3 regions of the Bacillus sp. JJ1122 genome follow, and region 1 is predicted to be linked to each of the others. Evidence: predicted binding sites of a transcription regulator. Region 1 holds the regulator's gene; each other region holds the start of a gene.
What was found. Region 1 encodes Rex, which represses fermentation and respiration genes when NADH is low (regulators of the CRP and FNR family bind a similar motif). Its sites were predicted from a motif close to TTGTGAAATATTTCACAA; they were not measured.
Positions count from the first base shown of each region.

Region 2: a site for Rex is predicted at 2,909-2,926, ahead of V7201_RS04775 (DUF2249 domain-containing protein). Genes of this name have one in related genera too.
Region 3: a site for Rex is predicted at 5,859-5,876, ahead of V7201_RS03775 (formate/nitrite transporter family protein). Genes of this name have one in related genera too.

Region 1 covers NZ_JBALQL010000028.1:16,115-23,828, forward strand. The annotation lists gene groES (co-chaperone GroES) at 1-182, opposite strand, end outside; gene V7201_RS16950 (CPBP family intramembrane glutamic endopeptidase) at 617-1,348, shown strand; gene V7201_RS16955 (YdiK family protein) at 1,352-1,552, shown strand; gene V7201_RS16960 (redox-sensing transcriptional repressor Rex) at 1,584-2,240, opposite strand; gene moaC (cyclic pyranopterin monophosphate synthase MoaC) at 2,268-2,762, opposite strand; gene V7201_RS16970 (ABC-F family ATP-binding cassette domain-containing protein) at 2,932-4,860, shown strand; gene tsaD (tRNA (adenosine(37)-N6)-threonylcarbamoyltransferase complex transferase subunit TsaD) at 5,413-6,444, opposite strand; gene rimI (ribosomal protein S18-alanine N-acetyltransferase) at 6,444-6,893, opposite strand; gene tsaB (tRNA (adenosine(37)-N6)-threonylcarbamoyltransferase complex dimerization subunit type 1 TsaB) at 6,907-7,608, opposite strand; gene tsaE (tRNA (adenosine(37)-N6)-threonylcarbamoyltransferase complex ATPase subunit type 1 TsaE) at 7,609-7,714, opposite strand, start outside.
Region 2 covers NZ_JBALQL010000006.1:206,417-219,203, reverse strand. The annotation lists gene V7201_RS04800 (THUMP domain-containing class I SAM-dependent RNA methyltransferase) at 1-287, shown strand, start outside; gene V7201_RS04795 (hypothetical protein) at 613-771, shown strand; gene V7201_RS04790 (metal-sulfur cluster assembly factor) at 818-1,123, opposite strand; gene V7201_RS04785 (hypothetical protein) at 1,137-2,381, opposite strand; gene V7201_RS04780 (DUF2249 domain-containing protein) at 2,387-2,602, opposite strand; gene V7201_RS04775 (DUF2249 domain-containing protein) at 2,604-2,843, opposite strand; gene V7201_RS04770 (Crp/Fnr family transcriptional regulator) at 3,019-3,708, opposite strand; gene V7201_RS04765 (nitric-oxide reductase large subunit) at 3,927-6,290, shown strand; gene V7201_RS04760 (hypothetical protein) at 6,327-6,467, opposite strand; gene V7201_RS04755 (DUF2249 domain-containing protein) at 6,733-6,966, shown strand; gene V7201_RS04750 (carboxypeptidase M32) at 7,393-8,901, shown strand; gene V7201_RS04745 (DMT family transporter) at 8,950-9,858, shown strand; gene V7201_RS04740 (b(o/a)3-type cytochrome-c oxidase subunit 1) at 9,922-11,577, opposite strand; gene V7201_RS04735 (cytochrome c oxidase subunit II) at 11,577-12,053, opposite strand; gene V7201_RS04730 (hypothetical protein) at 12,080-12,229, opposite strand; gene V7201_RS04725 (hypothetical protein) at 12,599-12,724, shown strand.
Region 3 covers NZ_JBALQL010000006.1:19,900-32,686, forward strand. The annotation lists gene V7201_RS03740 (phosphotransferase family protein) at 1-765, shown strand, start outside; gene V7201_RS03745 (hypothetical protein) at 1,822-1,995, shown strand; gene V7201_RS03750 (transcriptional regulator SplA domain-containing protein) at 2,024-2,266, shown strand; gene V7201_RS03755 (hypothetical protein) at 2,771-2,929, opposite strand; gene V7201_RS03760 (YozQ family protein) at 2,964-3,167, opposite strand; gene V7201_RS03765 (MFS transporter) at 3,401-4,576, opposite strand; gene V7201_RS03770 (XapX domain-containing protein) at 4,786-4,953, shown strand; gene V7201_RS03775 (formate/nitrite transporter family protein) at 5,009-5,842, opposite strand; gene V7201_RS03780 (endonuclease MutS2) at 6,288-8,213, opposite strand; gene V7201_RS03785 (SCO family protein) at 9,029-9,628, shown strand; gene V7201_RS03790 (hypothetical protein) at 9,773-9,910, opposite strand; gene V7201_RS03795 (ABC-F family ATP-binding cassette domain-containing protein) at 10,302-11,921, shown strand; gene V7201_RS03800 (YuzL family protein) at 12,043-12,174, opposite strand; gene V7201_RS03805 (YkuS family protein) at 12,278-12,529, shown strand.

The DNA.
Region 1 (7,714 bases):
CCAACTTCAACTTCAAGTGCCACGCGCTCTCCGTTTTCAAGGACACGTCCTGTGCCAACAGCTACGACTTTACCTTCTTGAGGTTTTTCTTTCGCTGTGTCGGGTAAAACGATACCGCTTGCAGTTTTTTCTTCAGACTCAACAAGCTCAATAATAATGCGATCACCTAATGGCTTGATCAAGTGAATCAACCTCCTCAAATATATGTAGATTAGTTTTTTATTAGCACTCTCCTCAATCGAGTGCTAACACAATTTCTATATTAATGAATCTCTATTTTTTTTGCAAGCATGAAGTCCAATTTTTTTTATAAATTTTATATAAGGTTCCATGCCAGAAATCCAGTGACAGCAAGGACTATATTTCGTTCCCTTTCTCCAATGTCCGACAGCAGATTTCTTCAAATTTTATTATTAAGCTTGTTTAAAAAAGACCACCTTAAAGAGTATGCGGCCCCCGCGGAAATTTAACCAATTATTTTAAGCAGCATCCTGCGATTTGAACTTTCAAGCTGCTTACTAGTAAAATGGAGAGATAACATTGCGGAACTTTTATCATATTAAAACGTATATAAAGTCATTACGTTTTTGAAAAGGCCTAAAAGGAGTTTTTCATATTGAAAAAAGAATACTGGTACATTATCATCGCCTATATCGTCATGCAGCTTTCAAGCCTGGTCGGCATTCCGCTCGTAGCCTTTATAGGTAAGGGTATGGGCAAAAGCCTTAAGGAAATGGAAACCCTATCGATTCCTTTCTGGCTTGTCATCAGTTTTACCCTTACATTGATCATCGTGCTGCTTATTTTACGGAAAGAATCCAAGATGCAGGCAGATTTGCGCGGAATGGCATCGCCAGCAAGCTCGGCTGCCTGGGCCGTTGCAGGGGTATTCCTGGCATTATTGGCTCAATCCTTTGCAGCCAACATTGAAAGGCTGCTCGGAATCGAAATGGGCTCTGAAAATACTCAGGAGATCATCAACCTCATTGAGAGCTTCCCTGTTGTGATTCTTGTCAGCTCGATCATCGGGCCGATTTTGGAAGAAATCGTCTTCCGTAAAATTATCTTCGGAAGCCTTCATAAGAAAATGAACTTCTTTTTTGCCGCATTGATCAGTTCAGTGATTTTTGCGCTTGCTCATATGGAGCCCGAGCATGTCATCCTTTATTCGGCCATGGGCTTTACCTTTGCATTCCTTTATGTAAAAACTAAGCGCATCATCGTTCCAATCATCGCCCATGTCACAATGAATACGTTCGTTGTCCTGCTTCAATCCGTATTCAGGGAAGATATCGAGAGAATGATAAGAGAAGCAGAAAAAATTCAAAGCTTTATTGGGGGACTTTAAGTTATGAAGCAATCGCCTTTATTTTCAGGCATTGTCTACATCTTGCTAGGCAGCTTGTTCACCTACTTCGCCATCCAGAATGTCAGCGAAACCGGATGGGGATTTTTCACTTATCTCCTCGTTATGCTCGCGACCTTCGACTTCGGTTCCGGCATCCGGATGATCCTGCTCCATCTCAAACTTAAACAAATCCAGAAAAAATAGCCTCTTCATCCCGAAGAGGCTATTTTTCATATCATTCTTCTGTGTCTGTATTGGTCGGATAATGCTTTAGGAAATAAATTAATGATTGCAGTTCTACAGACAGGTCAATATGGTGAATCCTGATGGAGTCCGGTACATTCAATCGTGCAGGCGTAAAATTCAGGATTCCCTTGATATTCGCCTGGACTAATCGGTCGGTAATAGGCTGGGCTACCGCAGACGGCACGGTAAGGATGGCCACCTGTATGCCTTCCTCGACAACTTTTTTGTCCAGCTCATCCATGTGATAGACAGGCACGTCACCCATAACGGTGCCTACTTTTGCCTCATCCACATCAAAAGCTATTTCGATTTTCGTATTATTATTTTTTGAGAAATTATAATTTAAAAATGCTGTTCCAAGATTTCCGACCCCGATCAGTGCTACTTTGGTCAGCTCGTCCTGATCAAGTGTCTTTCGGAAAAATGTCAGGAGATAATTCACATTGTAGCCGTACCCCTTTTTACCTAAGGCTCCAAAATAAGAAAAATCCCTTCTGATTGTCGCTGAATCCACTTTTACCGCTTCACTTAACTCTGCAGATGAAACCCTTTGTTTACCTGAAGAATGTAAGTTCAATAAGAAACGGTAATAAAGCGGCAAGCGTTTTGCGGTTGCCTGCGGAATTTTCATAGGTTCGTTCATCATTCTCCATCCTCCACCCAATCAAAATTTCTATTTAAGCTTCTCTTCTCTCTTAAAATCGCCATTTTTCCCGCCGGTTTTTTCGACTAAATACGTCTTGCCGATCACCATGCCTTTGTCAACGGCCTTGCACATATCATAAACAGTCAGCGCACATGCTGAAGCTGCTGTTAACGCTTCCATTTCCACCCCTGTATTCCCTTTTGTTTTAACAGATGCGGTGATATTTAAAATATAGTCATTTCCATTTTGCTCCCAATCGAAGCTAAGGTCAATGCCTGTTAATGGAAGTGGATGGCACATTGGAATGATTTCCGACGTTTTCTTGGCCGCCATGATGCCCGCTACCTGTGCAACTGCCAGTACATCCCCCTTTTTCATCTTATTTTCTGTGATTCTTATATATATATCTTCATTCACAATTATGCTTGAATGGGCGATTGCCGTGCGGACCGTCACATGTTTATCACTGACATCCACCATTTTTGCTCTGCCTTCTTCGTTAAAATGCGTAAATTCTGCCATGTTCATGCTCCCTTCAAACAAATGATACACTATTTTCACAAAGTTGTGTGTGAACTTTGTTGCTGAGTTCACAAATTCCTTGTCATTCCTTGTCTTTGGTGGGTCTCATATATTGCCGAGCGTATGTGAATGGGTTACACTATCTCTAAGGCAATAGAGGTGAATAATAATGATACTATTACAAGTTAATCAGCTGACAAAATATTTCGCTGCTGATCTTATTTTATCGAATATAAAGTTTGAAATACAAACCCATGACCGTGTTGCCTTAGTCGGCCGCAACGGAGCGGGTAAATCGACTCTGCTGAAGATTATCGCCGGGCACGAGGCGCATGACAGCGGCGAAATCATCCGTCCTAAAGGGACGACAATCGGGTACCTGGCACAGAATACTGGTCTCGAATCCGAAAAAAGCATCTGGGAAGAAATGCTTGGCGTTTTTAACCATCTGCATTCCATGGAAAAAGATCTGCGCCGGCTTGAGGAAAAAATGTCAGACCCTGACATACTGACAAACCAGACTGAATATGACAGAGTTCTCAAGGAATATGATCTTTTGCAGGTCCAGTTCAAGGAGCAAGGCGGTTATCAATATGAAGCCGACATCCGCTCCGTGCTCCATGGCCTGAACTTCCATTCCTTTGATTATTCTACAAAAATATCCACATTAAGCGGAGGCCAAAAAACAAGGCTTGCTCTAGCTAAGCTCCTTTTGACCCGCCCGGATATTTTAATTCTGGATGAACCGACAAACCACCTTGATATCGACACTCTTTCTTGGCTTGAAAAATACCTTCAGGGTTATGATGGCGCAATCCTGATTGTTTCCCATGACCGTTACTTCCTTGATAAAGTCGTTAATCAGGTATATGAAATTTCCCGCCATCAGCTGGCAAAATTTCCGGGGAACTACAGCTCTTACTTAAACCAAAAAGCTGAAAACTACGAACGGGATATGAAGCTTTTTGAAAAGCAGCAGGATGAGATTTCAAAGCTCCAGGACTTCATCCAGCGAAACCTTGCTCGTGCTTCCACTACTAAAAGAGCTCAAAGCCGCAGGAAACAGCTAGAAAAGATTGACCGGATGGACAAGCCGCTTGGCGATGAAAAATCCGCCACCTTCAGTTTTCAGATTGAACGCCAAAGCGGAAACGATGTCCTTAAGGCTGATTCACTCGCTGTAGGATATAGTAATGACGTCGTTTCGGAAAATATCTCCTTCAATCTATCTCGCGGCGATAGCACTGCCTTAGTTGGACCAAACGGTGTCGGCAAATCAACCTTGCTAAAGACAATCGTTGAAAAGCTCCCTTCGATCGCCGGAAGCGTCCACTATGGTTCAAACGTATCGATCGGTTATTATGACCAGGAACAAGCTGAGCTAAGTTCAAATAAAAAGGTACTAAACGAGCTTTGGGACGAATATCCACTTAAGCCGGAAAAAGAAATTCGCACGGTTCTCGGCAATTTCCTCTTCTCAGGCGACGATGTATCAAAAATCGTTTCAACGCTCAGCGGCGGTGAAAAAGCACGTCTGGCACTCGCCAAGATGATGATGCAAAAATCCAACTTCCTGATTCTGGATGAGCCAACGAACCACTTGGATTTGGACAGCAAGGAAGTGCTAGAGAATGCACTGATCGATTACCCGGGCACAATCCTTTTCGTTTCCCACGACCGTTATTTTATAAACAGGATCGCCACAAAGGTCATTGAGCTCGACCGCACTGGCGCTACCGAGTTCCTGGGTGATTATGATTATTACATCGAGAAAAAGCTCGAACAGGAAGAGCTGAAAGCACTCGCAGAACAGTCAGCAAAAGCTTCAAGCAGCGCTGTAGATTCTTCTAAACAAGACAAAAGCTCCTATCAGCAGGATAAAGAATCAAAGAAGCTGGAACGCCAGCGCAAACGGCGCATGGAGGAAGTGGAAGCAGCGATCGAGCAGTTGGAGCTTGAAGTAGCTGAATACGAAGAACTCTTATGTGATCCTGATGTCTTCCAGGATCACGAAAAAGCAGCCGATATTAACAGCAAAATTGAATCGGCCAAAGAGAAGATCGATTTATTGATGGAAGAATGGACAGAGTTGGCTTAAGAGAGTACAAATAGAAGAGTATGTGCCGGGCGGCGAGATGTCGCCCGGTTTTTATTTGCATATAATAGTTCTATTCTCTGTCACTGGAAAGATCCTTTTGCGTTCGTCAATATATCGGGTATTTCGCCAATATATATAAATTTTCGTCTAATATATTGGATTTCCGCTAATATATTGGGTTTTCCGCCATTATAACCTCCACTATCGCCAATAAATGAGATTACTTTGTCCAAGATTTGTTAATATCAGATGCTCAACTATTTTATTCAACAATTAGCATTAGAGGTTTTGAGGGAGCACGATTGATTTACTAGATTTTTAATAAAAAAACCTTGTCATTTAATAAAAAATCTATATTAATCCACAAAAAAAGTCCCAGATGAATTCCGGGACTTTTTGTTCACAAAGTTATTCACATAAGAAAGATTGATTTATGGCTTATCCAGAGACTTTTCCACATTATCCACAAAATAAGCGTAATTTATCCACATTATACACAGAAACACACAAAATCCAACAAGATATCCACAAGAAAATCAGAAAATTTATTTTTTACTTCCGACTATCGTTGTGGATAGTTATCTCTAAACCTGGATTTCCGTTCAAAGTTAAACCCGCACGCTCACCTTTTTCAAAAAATACACTACCAGCAGCGGCAATCATCGCTGCATTGTCTGTACACAATGACAATGGCGGAATGACAATTTCCACATCAAGTTCAGCAAATGCCTTGGACAGAGCCTCTCTAAGTCCCTTGTTTGCTGCAACCCCGCCAGCAAGCAGTACTTGTTTAACTCCATACTGATTCACAGCTTTAAGAGTTTTAGTCACAAGCACATCAATGACACTTTCCTGGAAGCTTGCTGCTAGCTCAGCAGGGACAATTTCAACTCCACGCTGCTGGGCGTTGTGCACAACATTGATGACGGCAGATTTCAAGCCGCTGAAGCTGAAATCATACGACCCTTCTTCCAGCCAGGCACGCGGCAAATCAATCGTAGCCTGTCCTTCCTGTGCCAGCCTGTCGATATGCGGTCCTCCCGGATATGGAAGATTCAATGTCCGTGCGACCTTGTCATAAGCTTCACCTGCTGCGTCATCACGAGTCTCGCCAATAACCTCGAAATGGCCATGCTCTTTCATGTACACCAGCTCGGTATGCCCGCCAGATACGACAAGAGAAATCAAGGGAAACTTCATCTCCGTTACAAGACGGTTCGCATAGATATGACCGGCAATATGATGCACTCCTACCAACGGGATATCATTTGCGAACGCCAAAGCTTTCGCAGCATTGACTCCGATTAACAATGCCCCCACGAGTCCAGGTCCTTCTGTCACCGCAATGGCATCCAAATCCTTTATGTCAATGTTAGCCTGAGCTAAGGCTTCTTCCAATACAATCGTTATCTGCTCAACGTGATGGCGCGAAGCAATCTCCGGAACGACCCCACCGAATCTCTTATGACTCTCAATTTGTGAAGCCACCACATTCGAGAGGATTTCCCGGCCATTTTTCACTATAGAAACAGCAGTTTCATCACAGCTCGTTTCAATTCCCATTATTAATAGATCTTTTTCCATTATAAATTCACCCACATTACTAAAGCATCTTCCATATTGTCTGTATAATATTGCTTTCTTAAAGCACCTTCTTCAAATCCAAACTTACGGTATAAATTCTGTGCTCTTTCATTGCTCACCCTGACCTCTAAAGTGATCCTTACAGCTCCTGATTCGCGCGCAGTCTCTATGATCCTGCCCATTAGCGACTCACCAAGCTTCATTCCACGGTAGTCCGGTAAAAGTGCTATGTTTGTGATATGTGCTTCATCTACGATAATCCACACACCGCAATAGCCAACTACCTTCTCATCGACTTCTGCAACTAGATAGTGCGCAAACTGGTTCTTCGTTAATTCATTGTAAAAAGCTTCCCTGCTCCAAGGCGTCGCAAAAGAATGAATCTCTACCTCTATTACATCATCAAGATCCTCAATAGTCATCTTACGGAAAGTTATTGTATTATTCATTTCATCTTCCCACTTAATTATTATTCTCTTGTGATTTCAGCCAATTGGCTTCTGCTTCTGCCATGCGAATATAGTTAGGGACAAATGAATGAAGATCGACACTCTCTTTATCCCTTCCTAATAACGCCAGTTCTGCTGGCCGTGGATTAAGCTCAGTGCTTGCTGCAAAAACTGCCTTGTCCCCAAGCTCCTCTTTAATCACATTTTCATGTAAAAGCAAATCGTTACTAGTAAATAAAATTCTGCTGTCCATTTCATTAAGCGTTCGGACCCAGTCTGCTGACATAACCAGCTGGTCCTCTTTTACCGTTTGTAAAACTTGATGTTCAAACTTATATAAACCTGTATAGATTTGTCCTCTCCTCGCATCAAAGAAAGGTGAAACATATCCATCAAAATATCTTCCTGCAGAAGCAGCAGCTGTCTCAAGACTTGAAACGCCTGACATAGGAATCTTCAACGTCCATGCAAGCGTCTTGGCAATCGTCACTCCTATGCGCACGCCTGTATAGGATCCAGGCCCCTCAGCAACAACAATCTTCGATAAATCTCCTGGCTTCATGCTGCATTCATCCATCAATGTCTGAATGGCAGGCATCACTCGAACAGAATGATTCTTCTTTATATTTGAAATGTACTCGCCCATCACGGTGTCGCCATCCAAAAGGCCAATCCCCAGAACATAATTGGACGTATCAATCGATAATACCTTCATTTAAAAAATCTCCTTACACAATTCTTCATACCGTTCACCTTTTGGCTCAGCAACGATTTTCCTGGCACCGTTATCGTCCAAGTAGAGCTGGAGCAGCAGGAGATCC
Region 2 (12,787 bases), on a different contig from region 1:
TGCGTGTCCAGGATTTCACGACAAGAAAGGAATACGGGGTTATTGTTGGCAATCCTCCATATGGCGAGCGAATTGGTGAGAAAAAAGCTGTGGAGGAAATGTACAAGGAAATGGGCAGGACATTTGCTCCTCTTGATACCTGGTCCATCTATATCCTTACATCAAATGAAGACTTTGAACAAATTTATGGAAAACCAGCAACAAAGAAGCGAAAGCTTTTCAATGGATTTATCCGGACAGACTATTACCAATATTGGGGCAAGCGTCCGCCACGGGTTGATAAGTAAAACGGTTCTTTTTCATGAAAAATCATGTTAAATAAGAGAAGCCGCCTCCATCAGGATGCGGCTTTTCTTGATTTTGTAAGTTATTGTATCTTTTAAAGCTGAACGTTGATGGAAGTGTTTAACTAGCGAAAGGTAAATTAGGTAAAGATTGATGCTGTTCATCTTGTTATATAGCGGGTATCTCAATGAAAAACGTGAACTCTGTGTAAGCGAGCCTCCATCTTTCTTGTGAATGCTTTTATATTTTTTTAGCTTGTTCTTCTGGAATAATTTTTTTGATTGGCGAATAAAATACATTTATCTATGAAAGATTGGAGGGATGGCAATGAATTATTCTTTTATTGATTTCCATAGAATTTCAAAAGCACTTACTTCAAGCTCTGAAGCTTTAAGAAATGAAGATGAAGCTCAGATTGCCGATTTACAGGAAGCAGAAAATAACTTTCGCCAGGCATTGTCATTTGGCCTTTCAAACCTCAAATAAATACAAAAAAACGCTTGATTACGCAAGCGTTTCTTTTTTTGGCTTTTTACAATCCTTGAAGCATCCTTTTTCCATCATCCGTCATCATATCCGGTGTCCAGGCAGGCTCCCATGTTAATTGAACATCGGCTTGATCAATTTCTTCCATACCAAGAACGCAATATTTGATTCCGCTTGCGATGCTGTCATGGAGTGGGCAGCCGGGAGTGGTAAGGGTCATCAGAATTTTGGCACTGCGTGGTTCTGGTATGTCAATATCATAAATTAAGCCTAAATCAACCACGTTAATATTTAACTCTGGGTCAATTACTGTTTTTAAATTTTCTCTGATTTTCGTTTTTAACTGAGTCATTAATAATTCCTCCTTATTTTTGTATCACTTTGGTTACTGTCATGCTGAATAATACCGCTGCAGTCAATAACAGTCCCTGGCCAAGATAAAATAAATTCAAAAAATCAGCTGCGAATGAAATCATGAGAAAAAGGGTTCCGGCAGTAAAAATGATGAAAAGCGGTATGGCCATTTTCTCATCCATCATATCCTTTAAGGATGGGACCTTTTGTTTTCCGATCTCTTTGCTGTATTTATGTGTCCACCATAGAAATGGAACGATTTTGTACAAGTAACCAATTATGCTGAAAGCAATCCATGCAATTAAATATAAAAAAAGGAGAGGTCCGGCCAATTTAGGAAGCAAGCTCGCTGCACTGCTTACAAAAGCTAAAAAGTGGATAACAGCCCCCCAAACAATTGCCAGTAATGCGAACATGAATGGGCGGTCCAGTTTTTTCTTCACACGCTTCTCGATTATCTTTTTTATATGCCATGTAAAGAATATAAAGCCACTGAACAGCAGGAACGTTCCTGCTATTTGAAGCATGTGGCTGTAAAGAGTAAATGATAAAATCAATGCCATAATGCCAGACATATATACGGTGAAAATATAAACTGCAGGTTGCATTGAATAACCGTGAGAAAGCGAGAACATCGGCACCATTTTATAGGAAAAGCCAAAAATCAAAAGTGTAAACCAGCCAGCAGTACCAAGGACTATATGACTTTTGAAAATTTCCTGGTAATGGCCAGAAGCAAATCCAGTCTTCAAACTTAGGACAAGCAAGATTCCAAGTGTGACAGTCGCCAGCAAGGAAACAAGCGCGGTACCAACGAACAAAGTGAGTATATTTGGTTTAGCCTGGCTTTTAAGCGTCATGAACATCTGGATAAGGAACATTAAAATCCCTGTTAAAGTAAGGATTCCAGGAATCAATGCATCTTGCGGCCTAATGTATAAAGTAGCTGCGAATGCTGCAATCCCCATAGCGGTCACGAAAAATTGTGCAAATCCAAATTTTTCATTCCAGATAGGAGTCAAGAATGCAACAGGTACAAGCTGATACAAAGCGCCCATGGCGACCATTAAGGCCCATCCTAGTACAAACAAGTGGGCAGCAGACCAGATAGCTGGAATTCGGTATGTCCCGGATATTAACTGTTCCCCGTTAAATAATAGGAGAAGCTGTGAAAGAACCATGGCGAACATGCTAAAAGCAATAAAAGAGAAGGGCAGCTTGATATTTGTTTCATTTCCGTTGCTTTTGTTTAACATGGTGATCACCCCGCTTTTGGGGAAATAGTAACTTTATAGCTCCCATCGTCCTGCTGTTCGGTCAAATAGATATATCCAAGTTCATCTAATTGTTCAAATAGGAACATCGGCCTGCGATCATTTATGATTACAAGTTTTTGCCCCTTATCCAGATCTTCAAGTGCTGCCAGTGTTCTCATCATAGGCTGTGGAGGTTCTAGTCCCCGGTTGTCGAGTATCATCCTATTTCCCTCCTTTTTTAGTAAAAGTGATTTTATAATGCTTTGCAGCAATCTTTTCGGCTTCATGCTCAAAGCCTTTAGCCTTCATGACTCCATATAAAGGAACAGGCTTAAATGGTGCGTGGAGAATGAGAATATCGTTTAATTGCAGCTCTGAAATGGCCTCCATTATTTTTTGAAAGGGTTCCAGTTTGTTATTGATGTCCTCTCTTACATCTAGTTCAATCGTTTTCTGTTGCATTACTCTCAGCTCCTCAGTAAATTCATCTATTTAAATGATATTGATTTTCAATTAGTTCTTCTGTGACGTGCATCACTTAACAATTAAGAAAATCTTTTTCGTAAATAATTAGATGATAAAAAAATTTAGGTTTGGCTTTGACTGAATCTTGACGAGGAATTCGTAAAAGAACATATTAAAATAATTCTTGATGCAACTTTTCATGGTCGATTAAATAGCATCCATCGTCATCCACACTGAGGTAATCCTTCTTCTTTAAATAATTGATAGTCCTGCTCACTGTTTCACGAGAGGTTCCAATCATATTAGCAAACTCTTTATTCGTAAAATGGGTCGTCAGTTTAAATCCATGCTTCATTTTCTCACCATTTGTCTTACAAAGGCGGAGCAGCAGCATGATGATTTGCTCATACGTATTATGCAGAATCTGCTCTTCGAGTCTTGCCTGGAGGTCTACGATTTTCTCTCCCAGCACCTTGAACAATTTAATCGATAATAATGGGTAAGCCACAAGAACTTCCTCGAATTTGCTGATAGGGATAACTATCAGCTGTGAATCCTCCATTACCTCTGCATGTGCAGGATATACTCCCTTTCTGAAGAAACCAGCGTGTGGGAACATCTCACCAGTTTCAAGCACTGAAACAATTTGTTCACGTCCCGATGAATCGGTTTTATAAATCTTTACTTTTCCTGAATTGATAAAAAAAACCCGATCCAGAGTATCACCCTGCATAAATGCGTACATTTTATTTTTATAAAACCTTGGCTGGGCAATTTCAACGATTGTATCCAATTCCTGAGCTGATAATTCCTTAAAAATAGGTACTTCACTCAGCTGCTGCTTGATTTGGGATATATGCATACTAATCTGCTCCTCTACCTTCAATTAAGTTTCTACTATGATTTTATCAACCCAACAAGAAGGGCAAAGTGACCTGAATCATATTTTGAAGATTTTTTGAAAATTATTCTCATTCCTGTGGGAAAAATCACACCAAGTAGATGCGGTACTTCACAAAAAAATCATTCGATTGCTTTTAAAATGATGGTGTAAATCAAAAAGGAAGGGGATGTATGGAAATGGAAATCCAGCATGGGACATCCACAAAAGCAGTGGTCAAGAAGAATAGGAACTCACTGTTGAAATCCGTACTCATAATTACATTATTACTTAGCTTTACAGTGCTCCTGACAGGGGGCTACTGGATTTTTAAAGAAATGGCTCCACGGCCGCTTGAGGTAACAAGCGAGAAAGGGGAAGTAATTTTAACGAAAGAAAGCATCATGGGCGGGCAGGCTGTTTTCCAAAAGTATGGTTTGATGGATTATGGTACCGTTTTGGGCCACGGCTCTTACATGGGGCCTGACTATACAGCGGAAGCGTTGAAAATATACACAGAAGGAATGCAGGACTTCCGATCACAGGAAAAATACGAAAAGGATTTTAAACAATTAAGCAAGGATGAACAAACAATCATTCGTGACAATGTAAAGAAGGAAATGCGTGAAAACCGATATGAACCAGATACTGACAATCTTGTTCTAACTGATGCTCAGATTTACGGGCATAGTAAGGTAAGAGAATTCTATCGTGGTATTTTTACAGAAGGAGACCACTGGGGACTCAAACCCGGGCTGATTCAGGAAAAGCACATGCCGGCAGGGGATCGAGCTTGGGTTTCAAAAGGGGACCAAATTGAACAGATTTCAGATTTCTTCTTCTGGACTGCATGGCTTTCCAGTACTGAAAGACCTGATGATAAAATTACGTATACCAATAACTGGCCATATTATGAAGACGCAGGCAATACAATGTCATTCTCAGCCGTTTGGTGGAGCGGTGCCAGCGTAACCATCCTGATATTATTTGTCGGAATTATTTTGTATGTGTTCTATCGTTACCATCTTGGAATGCAGGAAGCATATGAGGAAGGGAAGTTTCCAAAATTAGATTTAAGGAAGCAGCCATTAACAGCATCACAATTAAAAACAGGTAAATATTTTGCTGTAGTGTCGGTGCTGTTCTTTGTCCAAGCGATGTTTGGGGCTCTTCTTGCACACTACTATATCGAACCGGACAGTTTCTTCGGAATGAAGTGGATCCATGATATCCTTCCATTCAACATTACGAAAGGTTTCCATCTGCAGCTGGCGATTTTCTGGATTGCAACAGCGTGGCTTGGAATGGGTATTTTTGTCGCACCGCTTGTAGGGGGGCATGAACCAAAACGCCAGGGCTTATTGGTCGACATTCTGTTTTGGGCTTTGGTAGTCCTTGTGGCTGGCAGCATGATTGGGCAATGGCTTGGCGCTAATGGCTATCTTGGAAACAACTGGTTCCTCTTAGGTCACCAAGGCTGGGAGTATCTCGAACTGGGACGCATCTGGCAGTTCATTCTTGCAATCGGTATGCTGATTTGGCTGTATATAGTTTATCGAGGAATTAAGAGCGGCTTGAAGCGGGAGTCTGATAAGGGCGGCTTGATCCATCTATTGTTCTACTCGGCCATAGCAGTTCCAGCGTTTTACTTCTTTGCCTTCATGATCAATCCAGGAACGCATTATACATTCGCTGATTACTGGCGCTGGTGGATCATCCATCTATGGGTAGAAGGAATATTTGAGGTGTTCGCAGTTGTTGTCATCGGTTTCTTAATGGTCCAGATGAAGCTTGTTACAAAGAAATCAACTGTCAAAGCATTGTATTTCCAGCTGATCCTGCTAATGGGAGCAGGAGTGATCGGTATCGGACATCACTATTATTACAACGGTTCAGCAGAAGTCTGGATCGCCCTCGGCGCAGTGTTCTCAGCTTTAGAAGTCATTCCATTAACACTGCTGATTTTAGAAGCATATGAACAATATAAAATGATGCGTGATGGCGGAGTTGACTTTCCTTATAAAGGAACATTCTGGTTTTTAATATCTGTAGCAATCTGGAATCTTGTAGGGGCAGGGGTACTTGGCTTCCTGATCAATCTGCCTGCTGTCAGCTACTTCGAACATGGTCAATTTCTGACTCCTACCCATGGTCACGCCTCAATGATGGGTGTATACGGAATGTTCGCAGGAGCAGTGTTAGTCTACTCATTGCGGAATATTGTAAAGCCGGAGAAATGGAGCGACAAGTGGATAAAATTCATTGTCATCATGCTGAATGTCGGGCTCGCTGGCATGGTATTCCTATCGCTGCTGCCAGTTGGATATTTGCAGATTAAAGAAGCGTTCTTCAACGGTTATGCAGCATCCCGTTCAGCACAATTCCTGCAGCAGGATACAGTGCAAACGCTGCTGACACTAAGAGCGATTCCTGACTCCATTTTCTTGATTGGAGTTGCAGCCCTGGCGTTGTTCAGCATCAAAGCGTTGTTCAATCTTCGCAAGGTAACTCATAAAGAAGAAGAGTCTCTGCCAGTAAAAGACCTGTCCGTAGACGAGGACTAAAAGGGAAATCCGCAAAGCACAAGCTTTGCGGATTTTTCATTGTGGTTCTGATCTTTCTTTTTCTTCACACTCAAAACAAAGGACTCTGCCATCTAGTGTATGAACACCATTCAAAAAACCGTCCAGACAAAAGATTTCCTTGCGACATTGCTCGCAGCTGCCTACAAGCTCCTTCATAGTCATCGCCTCCTAATAATATAGTTCGGTTTTTAAGGAGAAATCTCCTTGTTATATCAGATTGATTCTATGTGCCCGATAAGAGGTGTGGGAAGGAAAAAGGTAACAAAGAAGCAAGAATGCATTTCCTGCTAATTTAAGTATTCAATAGTTTTAATGATTAACAATATCATAGCAAATCAGTGACCACGCTCACTTCATACGTAATCGGTAATTTCTATAATAAAAATGTAAAGATTATAAGCTACAAAAAGGAGAGAGTAAAATGACTTTTAGCGTAATTATCAACGTACCTGACTATGCACCAAGGGAAAAGCACCCAACTATATTTCAAAACTTTGATGCGTTAAAGCCTGGGGAATTCATGCAGATCGTCAATGATCATGATCCAAGGCCGCTGCAATACCAGTTTATGATGGAACGTCCAGAAGTTTTCTCATGGGAGTATCTGGAAGAAGGACCGGAAACCTGGCGCGTCGCTATTGGGAAAACTAAATAAGCAATCTGGAAAATACCTAATTATCAACCAAACAACAGGCATGCCTGTTGTTTTTTTATTTTGCGCTGAAAAAGTTCAATGTTATTAAAAGCATGTGAATTGGAGTGAATACGCTTGATACCTGGGTGCTATATGTACGCGTAAGACCGAGGTGAAATGCGCCCCTCGTGAGGGTTTATTTGCACCCCGTAGGAGTGTCAGCGAACGCCACCTGGAAAGGAAGCGTCTTGAACGGAAATCAACAGTTAAGGTTATCAGGGTCATTAATTTAGGCAACATGGTATCTCGTTAATACCCTATATTCAATCCAACTTAAAGTTGTTAAAGTTGCAATATAAACCAATTAGTCTTTTTTATTTTTCGTAAACCAAAATATCAGAAAAGTATGATAAGATGAGTGAGAAAGAGAAAAATGGGGTGAAATGGATGAATGAAGCGAATCAAACAGAAAAGCAATTTTTGGATTATGTGAAGAAAATGTCTGCCTATGGAGAGGCGCTTTCTTTAATTTATTGGGATTTAAGGACTGGAGCTCCGAAGAAGGGTGCAGAACAGCGTTCAGAAGTAATTGGTGTCCTGTCATCGGAATTATTTAATATGTCGACTTCAGAAGAAATGGCTGCATACATAGCGAAACTATCAAATGAAACTAGTCTATCAGATATCACCCGCAAAACTTTGGAAGAGTGCAGAAAAGACTATGACCGCAATAAGAAAATACCTGCAACAGAGTACCGGGAATATGTTATTCTTCAATCCAAAGCTGAAACAGTCTGGGAAGAAGCGAAGGAAATGTCTGATTTTGAAATGTTCAGGCCTTACCTCGAAAAATTAGTAGATACGACCAAGAAGTTCATTCAATATTGGGGTTCAGAAGGAAATAAATATAATACGCTGCTTGATATGTATGAGCCAGGCGTAACAGTTGAAGTGCTTGACAAAGTATTTGGCGATTTACGTGAAAAAATCGTACCGCTTGTCCAGCAAATTTCACATTCAACAGAGAAACCAGAGACCGAATTTTTATTCCAACACTTTCCGAAAGAAAAACAGAAAGCTTTTAGCCTGGATATCTTAAAGCAAATGGGCTATGACTTCGATGCGGGAAGATTGGATGAAACGGTGCATCCATTTGCGATGGGTCTAAATCCTGGTGATGTAAGAGTAACGACAAAATATGATGAGTCCGACTTCAGGACAGCGGTATTCGGAACGATCCACGAAGGTGGTCATGCCCTTTACGAACAGAACATTTCGAAGGATTTGATCGGTACACCGTTGAGCTCAGGAACATCAATGGGCATACATGAATCTCAATCGCTTTTCTATGAAAACTTTGTCGGCCGTAATAAATCATTTTGGAAACATAATTACAGCTTGCTCCAGCAATATTCAAACGGACAATTTTCCGATGTGGAAATAGAAGATTTTTATCGTGCGGTCAACGAATCGAAACCAAGTTTAATCAGGATCGAGGCAGACGAGCTGACGTATCCTCTTCATGTAATGGTCAGATATGAAATAGAAAAAGGGTTATTTAATGATGAGATCGAGGTAAAGGACCTGCCGCAAATATGGAATGATAAATATGAGCAGTACCTTGGCATCAGGCCGGATAACGATGCACAGGGTGTACTTCAGGACGTACATTGGGCAGGCGGAAGCTTTGGGTATTTCCCATCGTATGCATTAGGTTATATGTATGCTGCCCAGTTTAAAAATTCGATGCTTAAAGATTTGCCGAACTTTGAAGAATTGCTTGAAGAGGGTAATCTTTTGCCAGTGAAGGAATGGATGACTGAGAAAGTTCACCAGCACGGAAAAATGAAAAAGCCGCTCGAAATCCTTACAGATGTTACGGGTGAAGGACTTAATGCTAAATATTTAGTAGATTACTTGTATGAAAAATATAATAAAGTTTATCATTTAGTATAATAAACAATGATGGCAGTGTACCTGCCATCTTTTCTGTGTGGTGTACGTATGTATAAGAAATTGCCTTATTTAATGATTGCTTTCGCTGCTGCAATGTGGGGCTTGATTGGCTTCTTTGTTAAAGGTTTATCAGATGCAGGTTTCAGTGCCATGGAAATCGTCACAGTTAGGGTGGTGACTGCCGCTGGCATTCTCGTTCTTGTCGGTTTGGCAGCTTACCGCGAACATCTTAAGATTAATATAAAAGATTTACCTCTTTTTATCGGGACTGGGATATTGAGCATCGTCTTTTTTAACTGGTGTTATTTTACGGCAATTGAGCTAATGAATATTCCGATTGCCGTTGCGTTGCTTTATACTTCGCCTGCATTTGTGGCAGTGCTGTCTTTTATCTTCCTGAAGGAAACAATTGATCGAAAGAAACTGATCGCGATAGTACTGACGATAATAGGTTGTACACTCGCTGCTGGTATCACTGGCCAGGAAGGAGCATCCTTTTCTGCTGCGGCCGTTCTGATTGGTCTTGGGGCAGGATTTGGTTATGCACTTTACAGTATTTTTGGAAAGGTGGCCCTTAGGAAATATCATCCTTTTACTGTCACACTGTATACCTTCCTTGTAGCTGCAGCAGCTCTGATTCCTACTACCGGTATTGCTGGCAAGGCGAGCATTTTGTTCAACGGCAGTACGTGGCTATTTGTCGTTGGACTTGGAATATTCCCTACAGTTCTCGCATATTTTGCTTACTCATGGGGACTGGAAAGAACAGAAAGCAGTACTGCAGCAGTTGTTGCTACACTTGAGCCTGTTATTGCCACTTTGCTTGGCGTAATAGTTTACGGTGACCGACCGGGAATCCTGCAGCTGATTGGCTCACTGCTGATTGTCATATCCGTAGTTGCTGTAAATATATCACTGCCAGCCAGGATACAAAAAAGCACTTCACTATCTGATTAGTGAAGTGCTTTTTATATAATCCCAGCCAGCTGGAGTTGACCAAGATACTAGGGCATTATTTTCCTAGAAGAACTTATATCCCTTTGATCCAATTGGTGCATTCTGAATCATGTCAATGAACGGAATCGTATAAGCGAAAAGAATCAATAAGACTGTAATACCAATCCACAGTTTCCAGTTTTCAAATACCATCGGAGTTTTTTCCGCTGCGTCAGCAACTTCTCCAACTGGGAATTCCTGTTCACCTTTAGGTGCAAAGAATGCAAGATTGATGAAGATATAAAGCATCAAGATAATGCCAAGGAACAGGATAGAACCGCCGACTGCCTGTGCAACCTGGTAGGGGATCCATTCAGCAGCCTTTTCAGCTCCGCCATATGTTGAGAAGGATGAACGGCGAGGGGCTCCAATTAAGCCAGCTGCGTGCATTGCCCCTGACATGAAGGTCATACCGATCGCCCAGACAATAGCTTGGATAATGGCTAACTTGTTCATTGCCTTAGTCAGGACTCTTCCTGTTAAGTGCGGAATCAGCCAATAGGAAATCCCAAAGAACGTCAAGACTACAGATGTTGCAAGTGTTAAATGGAAGTGTCCTGTTACCCAAATTGTATTATGGACGACCTGATTCAGTTGATGGGAAGCGTTGATAACGCCGCCTGCACCTGCTGGTATAAAGGCAAGCATTCCGATGAATGGAACCGCGAATCGTGCATCGCCCCAAGGAAGTTTTTTCACCCATCCAAATAGACCTGTAGAACCCTTTGATCGGCCAAACATCTCAAAAGTTGCGAAAAGAGAGAAAGCTGTCATCAATGATGGAATGATGACAAGGAATGTAAGGATAACCTGAAGGAATTTCCATGCAGGGTCAATCCCAGGCTCCATTAACTGATGGTGGAAACCAACCGGGATTGAGAACAGCAGGAACAGGATGAAAGACATCCTTGCCAATGAATCTGAGAAAATCTTTCCGCCAATGATTTTTGGTACGATCGCGTACCATGCCATATAGGCAGGCAATAGCCAGAAGTAAACTAGCGGGTGGCCAAAGTACCAAAAGAGTGTACGGCTCACTAAAACGTCAACACGATCTACCAGTCCTAAAGACCAAGGGAGCAGTTGGAACAATACGGTTGCAGCTACTCCGATAGTAGCAACAATCCACAAAAGAGTATTAACAATTGCCATAAATGTCAAAAGCGGGCTAGGCTTACCAGGGTTAGCTTTTCTCCAGGAAGCATAAGCCATAATCAATGCGGCACCGTCAATCCAGCTGCCGACAATAACAAGTGTAAGACCTACATAATAAAGTGCGTGCGCCTGTAAAGGGGCATAAAAAGTATAAAGAACAGATGCTTTATTCAAAAGAATCATAACAGCGGCCATAACAGTACCGATTGTCATGAGCCAGAAGCCAATCCAGCCGATCAAACGCTGTTTATCAGTCAAAGCTCCTGAAGTCTTGCTCACTGCAGCAAGCTGGAAGCCCATTATGAAAAATGTAGTTAATACAAGGCCCAAAACGACCCCATGCACTGTAAGAACCTGATAATATCCGATTCCCCAAGGTAATTCGAATTTTCCTGAACGGACAAGCGTCTGCAGCAATCCTGCAAGTCCGCCAACTGCCAAGGCTATGAACGCTACATAAAAGTGAGCCATTGCCAATTTGCCATCACGACGGTCAACTCTTGTATTTACTGTATTCGTACTCATTATTCTACCACCTCAATTTTAGAAGACATCATATGGTGGCCGACACCACAATACTCGTTACAAACGATCAGGTAATCGCCAGCCTTGTCAAAAGTAGTCACGTATTCACTGATGAATCCAGGCTCAAGCATCATGTTGATGTTTGTTCCCGCCACCTCAAATCCGTGGATGACATCTTTTGTTGTTGCAATTACTTTAACTTTTGCACCTTTAGGAACTTCAACCTTTGCCGGATTAAAAGAAAAAGCAGAAGCAACATAAACCAGTTCATAATCCCATTCTTTGCCTTCAACCTTTTTCAGGCCAGGCTTGTCGAATGGTGCGGTTGTATCAACTTTTTCAGGATTGATCGTCGCTAGGCAGCTTGGCGGCTGATTGCCAAGATAGAAGGCGCTGACCCCGATGACTGAAAGGAAAACGAGAAGTGTCGTGATCCCGAATATTAGCCAAATTTTCTCAAACTTATGAATGTGCATAGCTCTTTCTCTCCTTTTGGTCTCTGTTAGAAACGATCTAAAAATAAAAAATATACGCCTACCCAAGTAATGATTAAAAAGAAACCCAACAAGAAAACAGATGCAAGTGTTCCTTTCAAAGAAGATTGTTCTTCCACTTTTGTGTTCGTCTTCTTCCCGATCCCAGGCTGTGCCATCCCGGTCACTCCCTTCGAATAAATAAGTAAGTAATTAAATTTAATAAGTACACTTTCATAATACAAAACAATCAGGAAACGTAAATATGGTTTCATTCAGTTCACAAATTGTTCATACCTGTCATATTTACTATGTTAATGGTGAAAACCTATAAACACAGTGATTTAAGTCACATCACAAGCTAGGTAAATGTGAATAATCTGTGAAAATGAAAATGTGAATATATGAGCAAGTGAGCCTGACTTAACACTCTGGTGTGACAAAACTGATTGACAACTTATAAAAGCGGAAATTATAAATAATTGCTCACCAAATTTTAAGATCGTTAATAAACTAGTAGAAAATGTTTTTTTCAGGAAGTGATTGTAGTGGAGAAATTCTATTGTGACCATTGCCGTCTTTTGTATGATGAAATCAAAATTTGTAAAAAGTGCGGAAGTGCAGCAGAAAAGAAGATCTGGATTGAGGTTCAAAAGCAATCCAACGAAAAATAATCAGCATCATTTACTACAAAGCACCAGAAATCTGGTGCTTTTGCTATGTTGAGGCATTGTTTA
Region 3 (12,787 bases), on a different contig from region 1:
GACCAACTTGTTTTCCGCTTTCCTAAATATGATGATGGCATTAGAAATCTTGAGAGAGAAGTATCTCTATTAAAAATAGTAGAAGGTAAAATTACTGCTGCTATTCCCTCTCCAATATACACTTCACTAGATATCAAGCAAGCTGGTAAGGTATTTGCTGGGTACAGGCTGCTTGAAGGGAAACCTATGTGGAAAAGGGATCTGAAAGGTGTGCCTCATCGAGGATTAAAAAAATTGGCATCCCAGCTAGTTTCCTTCTTAATCAATCTGCATTCAATTCCTATCGCTGCTCTACATCCTGTTATACAACAAGATGAAAAAAATCCTCTTAGCGAAATAAAAATCCTGTTAGCAAGACTGCAAAATAAAGTTTATCCGTATATGAGTAATTCGTCCAAGGAAACTGTGTCTTTTGCGTTTGAGTCATTTTTTGAAAAAGAAAAGTCAAGGGATATTAAGACAACTCTTATTCATGGGGATTTTGGAGCTTCCAACATATTATGGAAAGTTGAAAAAATTGAGATATCTGGGATTATTGACTTTGGAGCGTCGGGGCTTGGTGATCCAGCCTATGATTTCGCAGGTCTTTTATCTAGTTACGGTGAAGAATTCTTCGAACAGTGCATACGCTTGTATCCTGGAGGGGAAGAAATTAAAGAAAGAGTAATGTTTTATAAAAGCACATTTGCATTACAAGAAGCCTTGCATGGAATTGAAAATAATGATGAGCAAGCTTTTAAAAATGGCATCAAGGCATATCTTTAAGTAAAGCTGCATATTCAACAACGAAGATTGGTGTTTTAATAATAACAGTATTGACACTATTTATTTTCCCTCATCAAGAAATTTGAGTTTCTATCTGCTTTATTGAAGACTATTTAAATTTTCTGAAGCTGTTATGGTCCTATCTTACTTTTTTTTGATCTTTCAGACGCTAATTATTTATTTATTTATTTATTTGTGACAGTTTAGTCAAAAAAAGAAGCTCCAACTCGGAGCTTCTTTTTAACATCTTAGGAGACCCAACCATCATCAGCCCAAAACACTTTGGAACTATTGAGTTGTAAAATCCAGATTACTATAGCCGATGTGTGTTTGTTCCGCATTAAAGGTGTCTTTTCATAAAAAGGTATTCCCTGATTTTATGAAGACCCTTTACAAACACATTTTTCGGTATAATCACCGAGAGACTCATTATTCCTATTCATGATAATTTATAGGCTGCTTTTACCTACGGAAATATTGAAAAGATCCCATACAGCCAGCAATCGAGGATTGAGACTGTGTTCTTATAAGATTCAAACAATGCTGCTTTAGGTTTTTATTCTTCTTTCGTTAATGATTTTAATCATTGTAATTTAAGTCTATCTCCAAAAACGGTTATAAAGATGAAGTATTTATTACCTCGTTTTCTTTTGGTTAAAAGCTTCATTCCAGCGTACCTTTACTGAATAAGCTGATGTTCTGCTTTTACCCTTCTGATCAAGACTTTACGAAAGAATGAATATTAACCTAGTGACAAACATTAAGAAGGAATCTTTTAAGAGCGATTTTGTTATTTCCGCTTAAGGTAAAGCGCTTACAAAAAGCCCTTGTAGGAATAAACCTTTTCCTCGTTCACTACGAAACGAACACCCTGGTTGAGCCTCCTAAGAGGTTAAGCAATTCTTTTTACACTTTTATTATACCACCCGCTTCTCGTTATAAAACCTGTTACTTATGTCTAATTGGTGTCAATTTTATAGGTAATCCTCGTTTGAAAAGATAAGTATAACCTTTTCTCATAATACAAAAAATAAATTTATCAGGGGGTGAACTTTTATGTCATTTAACAAAAACAATAATATCCAGAATGAAAATAATACACTGAAATTTAACGACACACCTAATCAAAGATTTGTACCCGGCAGATCAGTTGATGAGCATCGGGATATTGAAGCCGGGAACATACTACTTACTGGTGATGAAATAAAGCAGCAAAATGAAAATTTATAACGATGAAATGAGGTAATTAGAATTGGATATGATTAATCCCAAGGATTTACAAAATGGTGATGAGGTATATGTTATTTATAGGAACCCACATGTTCCAACCGTTTCCAACATAAAAGCAGCAGAAATTGTTCCGCACCCAAAAGACCCAAATTCTCTTGCTCTATTTCTGAACGAAACCTTTCATGTCATAGAAGATGATGACGCCCTTTTCACCTCACACGAAGCGGCAGAAAAAGCTTATCAAGACGCATCAGATCCCTTTTATCATTAAAGCAGGCTGCATTCTCTCTCTTCAGCTTTGTGCTGGGGATTTTTTTATTAGGCTGTTCGAATGATTGTAGCTTTTGCAGTCAGTTGAGGATTTCAACTTCAGGCAATCCAAAAGCTTATCAAAGCAAACAAAGTTTTCCTGAAAAGAGTCTTTTTGCATGAAGGCCCATCCGTTATAAGTCCATGTTTTGCATACGCGAATTTGGGTAAACGAATATTGCAAGCCATCTTAAAAAGGAGGAATTGCTGATGAAGATTTTATCTGCATCATCTAAACTCATTTTTGGCTCTGCACTCAAAGGAGGATTTGTCTATCTAAAGAAAGGCTTCCTTACCCCCAACAAAGTAATGAGACGCGGAAAGCTTTAAATCGACAAATTCTATTTCTCTCCTTATGGAACGAAAAGCACACCCGTCGAGGTGTGCTTTTCTTGTATGAAAAATTTTTTGATTATATTATTTTAAAGCATACTTATGAATTATTTTTCCAGTGTCTGTCTTTCTTTTATAAATCGGATCTTTTCCCAGGTTCATGCTTATTGTTTGTTTGATTACCAGTGCTGGCAGTATACCCAACTCGGTAAACAAAATCCTTTTTTTGTTTTAGCGCTTCTGGCATTTTGTATTGATCTCCATTTGATTGGAAATCGCCTTTATGTGACATATGCTTTCCTCACTTCAAGTTTGGTATTCGTTTCTTATTGATATCCTCTTCTCGCTACAGCATCTTGGTTTCCAGATTTCCGTTCAATCTTTCCGCTGATTTCACCTTCAGTGTAACTATCACTTGCCTGTTCATGTGTTACTGCAAGCCCATTGGAAAGCTCATCATTTCGCTTGTAGTCTGAAGTATCGTAATTGCGGCCTGCAAGGTCAGTATTCTTGCTTTCTCCCATGTCCATCAAACTCCCTCCTTTCCGGACTAATGGTTATTTTTTGATATCAAAGTCAAAATCATACTGTAAAATCACATAACACCTGCTAAACCCTCTTCTTTATTCCACAAATGCTTATATATTTTTCAAGAAATTACAAAAAATGATTTAACATTTAGGAATTCTTTACCTTGTGAATAAAGGCAGTAAATCAATTTATACACAAAAATAAACCCCTTCTTAAATGAAGGGGTTTATTTTTATCTGCTGCCGGTTTGGAATTGCATTTTCTTATGATCCTGTAAAAGCCAGACTGTCAAAAGAACACCTATTAAAGTGAGGAGAGCGAAAAACAAATACACTACATAGATAGTAAATTCCTCAAATATTATGCCCCCAATAAAAGTGAAAAACCAATTCCCAAGTCCATTGCCTACTGCAGAGTAAAATGTCACAGCCGTTGCAGTCATTTGAGAAGGTGTAATTTCCCTAATATATTGCAGCCCTGCCGGAATAAATAATCCTAGTGATAATCCTTGAATGACAGCCGAAAAATATATAAGAGACAAACTTGGTTCAGTAAAATAAAAAATCCATCTTATTAATGATACTATTGATGCAATTAAAGCTACCTGAAGCAACCCTACTTTCCTGATCCAACCGCCTGCCACTCTCATAAAAGGAATTTCGGATAACACAGCGATCAGAAATGCAATTCCAATTCCTGTGTATGTTCCTCCTCTATCCTCCACAAATAAGCTAAAATAAAAGTTATTGGCAAGGTTTGGCCCGAAAATTAAGAATGTCACAGCCAGGAATACGAGGAATCGTTTCATTCCCATTAACTCCTTCATACCAGACAGCATTCTAGCAGGTGCTTCAGCAGTTTCTTTTGGCATTTTAACAGAAAGAACTGCGGCCAACAGCAAGGTTATAAAAAAACTATAAAAAATCACCTGAGGATTCCATTCTGATAATTTCCCCATTATAAAAACAGCAATACCGAAGCCAAGTGAGCCAAACAAGCGAATATTCCCATAATTCACGCCAGCTTTGCTAGTATATTTTAACGAAATACTATCAGACAAAGGGATGATGGCACTTTGAAATATTGCAAGGATGATTGCTACGATAATGAATAAGAAGAAACTTTCAAAAAACAGATATCCGAGTGCGGCAATTCCCGTTATCAGGGTTGTTAAAGTCAACAGTCTATTATGAAGATTTTTCATATCTGAAATCATGCCCCAAAAAGGCTGAAAGAAAATCATGATGACAGGGCCGATGGACAGAATGATTCCTATTTGATATCCATTCAATTTTTCAACTTCACTTAAATACACGCTCAATAAAGGAAACAAACTTCCGAATCCAAAAAACACAAAAAGATAGAAGCCTTGCATCGAATAAATATCTCGTTTAACTCGCGTTTCCATTAATATCCTCCGTACTTACATATTGTAGAGTTATATTTTACCACTATTTAAATATAAGAATAGTTTATTTGAATAAAAGGATAATAAAGAAAAAATAAAGCGTTTTCATTTGATATTTGTCATGTTAAAATAATGTTGCTTCGAAGTGATCAGACGTCTGCTCACTAAATTAAAAATTTTTCACTTTTACTACATGAGGCGGTGATTTTATGAAAGAAGTTGTGTTAAGTTTACTTGCCGGGTTATTAGTCGGGGTTGTTTTCAAGTTTTTAAAACTGCCGTTGCCAGCACCACCTGTTCTTGCCGGAGTACTTGGTATTGTTGGAGTATATTTAGGAGGATTGGCTGGGGAATGGATTTTAAATTATTTTAAATGATTTAATTACAGCCAAAAAAAATCCACGGAAATCCGCGGATTTTTTATTTTCATTTTTATAAAGCTTTTTGCCTGTAAACAGCTTTTTCCTCAATCATACTGCTTCTTTTTATACCCTCTGCAGGTTTGGCATGAAGGTAAACATAAATGGTACCAACAAAAAATGCTCCTCCTATTATGTTGCCAATCGTAACAGGCACTATGTTTATCAACCCTGAAGCAAGGCTGATCGTTTCAGGATGCGGAATCAGAAGGGCAATCGAAAATAAAACCAAATTCGCAATGCTATGTTCAAAGCCTGATACCACAAATGCAAAGACAAGCAGCAGTGTAACACCGATTTTAGCTCCATCTCCTTTTATATGCAAAGGAATCCATACAGCCAGGCATACAAGCCAGTTGCAAAGGATTGCTCGGAAAAACAACTGATAAACCGGTGTATTCATTTTCATGCTTACCGTCTCCATCATATACTGAGATTTATCCGGTGAAGAAAATAGTCCTGTAAGCATGATGATTACAGCAAAAAAAATAGCCCCTAACATATTTCCAGAATAACAGGCAATCCAGTTTTTAATCGTACTCTTCCATGTTGTTGCTTTTTTCAATGTACCAATTGTCATCATCATCGTATTGCTAGTGAATAATTCTGCTCCTCCGTATAAAATCAGTACAAGTGCCAGCCCGAAGAAAATCGAGCTAACAATTGGAGTTCCTGGAGAATGCAAATCATAGAAGTATTCCCCCAGCCGATATGAAACTATAATTCCAAAACCAATATATACACCAGCTAGAGCTGAACGCAACATATACTTCGTTTTTGATTCATTCCAATAGCCACTCTTTTTAAGTGCAGTGTTCACTGCCTGGTCTATAGGCTGTACATTCATAAGAAAAAACCTCCATTTGTGAATAATATCACAATTAAAATATGTCTTTATCTTATACCTGTAACTGCCTTTTGTTAATAGTTGATGACATGAATTAATTTTGACAATAACTGAAGCGTTTTCATATGGATGCAATCCCGGTCTTATTGAATTCTAATGGTCTTTGTATTCCCTCTCCATTCATTTAACTGACTTTAGCTCTATTTGAGGTAGGGGAATCCCCTCATTATGGTTGCCTGATTTATATAACGCGTGGCTGTTTTTTTCTTTTGAGATGGTTATATCTCCAGGTGATCCCATTTTTAATGATTCTATATCTCGGTGCGAAATACAATTGTACTTTCAAGGAGTCTACCGCTTTTCGCACATTAACATAGTGCAATAACAACAATGATATGTTTGTTAGAGTATGAAAAAAAGCCCTCTGTTAAAAGGGCTTCTCCACTTAAGCATCATAATTTATAACTGTGCCATCTATATGTTTTTTATCCATTTGGTTCAGAAGTTTACGGTTATGCTTTGATTCAAAAATAATATTGAAATCATAATCGGGCGGATATAGTTCTGCTGCAGGAATATTAAGCTTGAGACGCTTATGATTCACCTCAATCTTTTCACCCTTGATCTGGACAATATAATTCCCATTTTCATCGGGTCCTTTATAAATGATTCCAAGTTCAGCCATTGTGGATACGTGTACGCTATCACCCATATTATATTGCGTTACTGCCTTTTTCTCTGCTGCAGGTCCTCTCCTTTTATGTTTATTCACTATAATTTGCTGTTCCCTCCCTTTTAAGGCAGAAGGGTCATCTTCAAATAAGACAGTATAGTTTTTTTGCTCCTTATAAGTTATTTCATGAGCTCTTTCAATTAATTTTGGATGTATGCCTAGTTTTAGGGCAATGGCAAAAGCCTGGCTATCCCCACCTTTCCCAATCCGTAAGCGATACGTTGGTTGAAGGGTCTCGAGGTCAAATTCCATTGAACCATTCATGAAATCATGATGCTGATCGGCAAATTCTTTTATTTCGCTATAATGAGTAGTTGCAAACAAGGTTGCACCTTTGTTATTAAGGTTTTCAAGAATGGCCGTTGCCAGCCCCATACCTTCGCCTGGATCGGTGCCTGAACCTAATTCATCAAGGAGGACAAGCGTTTTGTCATTCGCTTCTTTTAATATTTCAATGATACTGACGATTCTTGAACTGAATGTGCTAAGATTCTGTTCAATACTCTGTCCATCCCCTATATCGACAAGGACTTTATGAAAAATCCCTGATGTACTTTGCTCATCCACAGGCAAATGCAGCCCACACTGGGCCATTAAGACGAGCAATCCAGCCGTTTTTATGGAAACCGTCTTACCTCCAGTATTTGGCCCAGTTATAACTAATGCTTGATATTCTGAACCAATTTCAATCGTTAACGGGACTGCTTTGTCACCAAGCAATGGATGTCTGGCATCCTTGAACATGATCAGTGGACCGTCATATATATTGACTCTTTTCGCATCAATTGATCTGCTATACTTGGCTTTTGAAAATAACACATCATAATGGACCATTGTTTCGATGGCAAGGCGAATCTCTTTCTCTTTACCTTCCGCCATACCAGTCAAAAAGATTAAAACTTTTTCAACCTCAGCCTGTTCTTCAGCGTAAAGCCATTCCATTTGCTCCTGGAAAGCCCCAATTTCTTCTGGTTCAACGAAAAGTGTCGATCCGGAAGCAGATGTATCGAGTACAGCTCCCTTCACTTTCCCCCTGTATTCCTTTTTAATTGGGATTACATACCTTCCATTTCTCTGGCTTATGACAGCCTCCTGTAAAAAGGGTCTGACTTTCCCCGATTTAAGGACCTGATTAAGTCTTTCCTTTAAACGTTCCTCCTGAATTGCTATTTGTTTACGGATTTTTAAAAGCTCTTTAGTTGCATAATCATCTATTTGTCCATTTCGAATACATCTTTGTATCTCTGCTGCCAGCTCAGGCAATTCTTCAATTCCATAAACATACGAAGAAACTCTCGGAGCGCAGTATTCCTTTTCCTTCATAAACCTGCGTATTTTATTGCATGTTTCCAGAAAATTCAATAGCATGACTAACTGATCTGGCCTAAGTGTGATCCCTTTATGGAACCCTTTCAAGACTAATTCCATACCCTCAAGACCATGAATTGGAACGCTTGAACTGATTTTCAGGATCTCGATTGCCTCTGCCAGTTCCTTCTGCCAGGAGGTAATTTGCTTTGCATTCACAGAAGGCAGCATATCGTTCACTTTTTTGCGCCCAAGCTCTGTCATAGCGAAGCTTGAGATCATTTCTTTGATCTTATTAAATCCTAGGACATTAAATGTTTGTTCGTTCAATTTATTTTCCTCCTTGAAATAAAACTATATTTGATTTACACACCAGGCACTCACTTTCAGCGGTGTTTCCGGTGATTCCGCATCAATCGACTGCCTTCCACTCCAATCAACATTGACCTTTAATACCAGCCAAAGGTAAAGATTGCCGATTAGCAGATGAATGTATAGATGGAACACAAAAAACCGCAATGGAACAATGTCCAAAGCGGCTTAAAGAATGCCTGGCGATCCTTCCGCCAGCATTTTTCCATAAAAAAAGCTGTGTACATGTACACAGCTTATGCTTATGGATATCAGCATGCTTTACTATGTTCATTGTTCTTAACCCTCAATCCCGAACCATGGCTAAATAAACCTTTAAAAGGCCATGATTAATAATATTCCGGATTGACCGTATAAAGTTAACGGATTAGTTAAGAACGACACCTAACATAAAACATACTCCTTATAAATAAAATCTCTTCTTCATTAGAATAACTTCAAAAAAATGTAAAGTCAACCAGATTCAAGATATTTACGTTTCATGGCATTCCCAATTTTAATTTGTTTTCACTATTACCTTTATCAAAAAAGCGGATTAAAATATGTTCACATTTTCTCTGTTGACCTGATGTTTATATTTCATTTAAATAAAGTTAAACAAAGGACAGAAATGGTGGGGATCCTTCGGCCGATAATAATGACCAATAGAGATTTTTTTTCAGAGAAGGTCAGGTGATATATTTTTGGAAAACTTTCCTATTTAACATAGTTCACACAATGTCCATATGATTTTCATTACGATTCTTATATCTTATAAGGGGGAGGTTTGTGTTATGAAAAAAATATATATAATCAGTTCACTTATCGTGCTAATAGGGATCACAGCTGGCATATCCTTTTTCCTAATAAGGGATGCCAATGCTAAGATTCCAGACGACATTACGCTCGTTACAATGAATGAGAAGAATTATACTTTCGGGGAACACACTAAAAAAATCAAACTTGTAGAGTTCATTTATACCCACTGCCCTGATATATGCCCAACGACTACACAAAAGATGAATTTACTGAGGAAAGATTTAGTCCAAGAGGGAGTCTTTGGCGATAAAGTACAGTTTGTCACCGTGACTATTGATCCCTACCGCGATACCCCTGAAGTATTAAGGACATATATGGACACGTTCGGACTGGAGAATGACGGGAATTGGCTCTTTCTCACAGGAAATAAGGCAAATATTTTAGAAGAACAACAAAAAATCAAACAGGTAGCTGATACATTTAAATTTCAATACCGTGATCCTGGCAATGGTTTTTACGTGCACAGTACATTTACTTATTTAATTGACGAAAACAATAAATTCATAAAAAAATTCCCTATGGGTGAAGAATTCGATAAGGAAAAAGTATTCAAATCAATTATGGATGAATTATAATATGAAAAAAGCGGTGTTTGCACACCGCTTTTTTTATTTACTATGATCGCAATAAGCTGTTTTTTTATTGGCCGTTTTCAGCATTGGCTGATGTTGACTAGCTTGTTGTATTGACCCACAATCATCCGAAATGGCCGGGTTAGTTTAGTGTGAATTTACAGTGGTGGGATGTTTCTCTGTCTTTTGCAGGGAGAAAAATTCTGATTTTGGCTTAGTGAAGCTGACTTTAATCCCTGATTCTTTTAGTCGGTTAACGAAATCAACCAGCTGCTTTTTAGCCATTTCAAAAACTCCTTTTTCCATCTTTGTCTATTATTATTTTACATGAAAAATATGAAAAATGTGTGAAAACGAGCAAAAAAATTGACATAGTAAAAGAAATTTTTAAACGACCATAAACTAATTCAATCTTTATACTCTTCTCTTTTAAAATGGCTGTTACTTTCTATCTATTCATCCTTCAATCTGGCCCATTTTATTAACAACATATTTATCCTACTCTCGCCTTTTCCCATTTTGAATCAATTAAAAACTCTTTTTGTATGTTAAGTTTATTTATTACACTAATATTATGCCCGCATCTTCTGGAACCGGCTACAGAAAAAGAATTCGCTACTGGCAGTCAAACATGATATAATCTTTGGGATATATATTAATGGAGGCTATTAAATAAATGATTACAGTTCAAAATGTAGGCTTGAGATATGGTGACCGCAAGCTATTTGAAGACGTTAATATTAAATTCACTCCTGGTAATTGCTATGGCCTGATCGGAGCAAACGGTGCAGGTAAATCAACATTCATTAAAATACTATCTGGAGAAATCGAGCCGCAATCCGGCAATGTATCTTTGACTCCTGGTGAACGTCTCGCAGTATTAAAGCAAAACCACTTCGAATATGAAGATGTTGAAGTACTGAAAGTAGTAATTATGGGTCATGCCCGTTTATATGAAGTGATGCAGGAAAAGGACGCCATTTACATGAAAGCAGATTTCACTGATGAAGATGGCATGAAAGCTGCCGAATTAGAAGGTGAATTTGCAGAGCTTAACGGTTGGGAAGCTGAATCGGAAGCGGCGATCCTTTTAAAAGGTTTAGGAATCGGTGAAGAACTGCATGATAAGAAAATGGCTGATATTGGCGGCGGAGAAAAGGTTAAGGTACTTCTAGCACAGGCTCTTTTTGGAAAACCTGATGTACTATTGCTTGACGAACCTACAAACCATCTGGATATCAAAGCGATCCAATGGCTTGAAGAATTCTTGATTAATTTTGAGAATACTGTCATTGTTGTATCCCATGACCGACACTTCTTGAATAAAGTTTGTACACATATTGCTGACCTTGATTTTGGTAAGATTCAGCTTTATGTCGGAAATTATGATTTCTGGTACGAATCCAGCCAGCTTGCACTAAGAATGCAGTCGGATACAAACCGCAAAAAAGAAGAGAAAATCAAGGAATTGCAAGCCTTCATCGCAAGATTCAGTGCAAACGCATCTAAATCTAAGCAGGCTACTTCCCGTAAAAAGCTTCTTGATAAGATCTCTCTGGATGACATTAAACCATCCTCCCGTAAATACCCATATGTCGGATTTACGCCCGATCGTGAAATCGGCAATGATCTTTTAAGAGTCGATGGTTTATCGAAAACAATCGATGGCGTAAAAGTATTGGATAATATCAGTTTTATTATGAACAAAGATGATAAAATCGCACTTGTCGGAAAAAACGAACTTGCGGTTACAACATTATTCAAAATTCTCGCTGGTGAAATGGAGCCTGATAGCGGAAGTTTCAAATGGGGTATTACAACTTCACAGGCATACTTCCCTAAGGATAACTCCGAATACTTTGAAGGCTGCGACCTGACTTTGGTAGACTGGCTCCGCCAATTCTCACCTAAGGATGATAGCGAAAGTTTCCTTCGCGGATTCCTTGGCAGGATGCTTTTCTCTGGAGAAGAAGTACTGAAGAAGGCAAGTGTGCTTTCAGGTGGAGAGAAAGTCCGATGCATGCTTTCCAAAATGATGTTATCAGGTTCAAACGTTTTGCTACTTGATGAGCCTACAAACCACTTGGACCTAGAATCCATCACAGCCCTTAACAACGGAATGATCAACTTTAAAGGTTCAATGATCTTTTCTTCCCATGACCATCAGTTTGTTGAAACCGTTGCAAACCGAATCATGGAAATCACTCCTGCAGGCCTTGTGGATAAGCAAATGACATATGATGAATACTTGGAAAACCAAGAACTTCAAAAGCAAATCGCTGAAATGTACGCTTAATTCGGAAATATAAAGACCCCCGGATACTTCCGGGGGTCTTCTTAATGCTTTCCCTTTGTTAACAGTAAATTTGGCTGTAAAAGCGAATTGGACATTGGATTACTGCTAAAAGGTCTCTTTTTTAATCCTTTTTCTGCTTTTTTCGTGAAGACGAAGAGGTTCTGCTGCCTGATTCGCTTGTAGTTGTACCCTGGCCCTCAACCTGTGGAGAATTCAGTCCAATGGTTGAAGGGTCTTTTTTACGTTTTGCCATTGTGGCACCTCCCATTAATTATGATCATGCCTTAATATTGTCTTGCCACAGGAATATTTTATTCTTATCACGGACAACTTAAATTGGTGAGGAGGTGTGAGTTATGGCTAGAATTGGAGTAGAACAATCTTTAACAAACGTTTCCGCTGCTCTACGCGAAAGAGGACATGAAGTTGTTGACCTTCGTCAGGAAGCTGATGCTCAAGGCTGCGATTTCTGTGTTGTGAGCGGAACTGATTCAAACGTCATGGGAATGCAAGATGTGTCAATCCAAGGTTCAGTAATCGAAGCAAGCGGCCTGTCTGCTGACGAGGTATGCAGACAGATCGATCAAAAATCCGGAAACATTCAATAGTTCAATCAAAGCTGCCGCTGCACGGCAGTTTTTTTTTCCTCTATTTATCATCCATCCCCCTCTCAATGACTTTTTCACTAACTTGTGATTTTTTTGTGTGCCGCATCATCGATAATTCGATATAATCAGTTATGTCATTCAATATAAATAGATTCATATATTTTGCAGCTACAGTAAAACAGTTTTTTCATGAAAAAGCGTGAAGCATATTACACGAAAGCAAGATGAAAAGGCAAACAACCTGTCTAACACATTTTT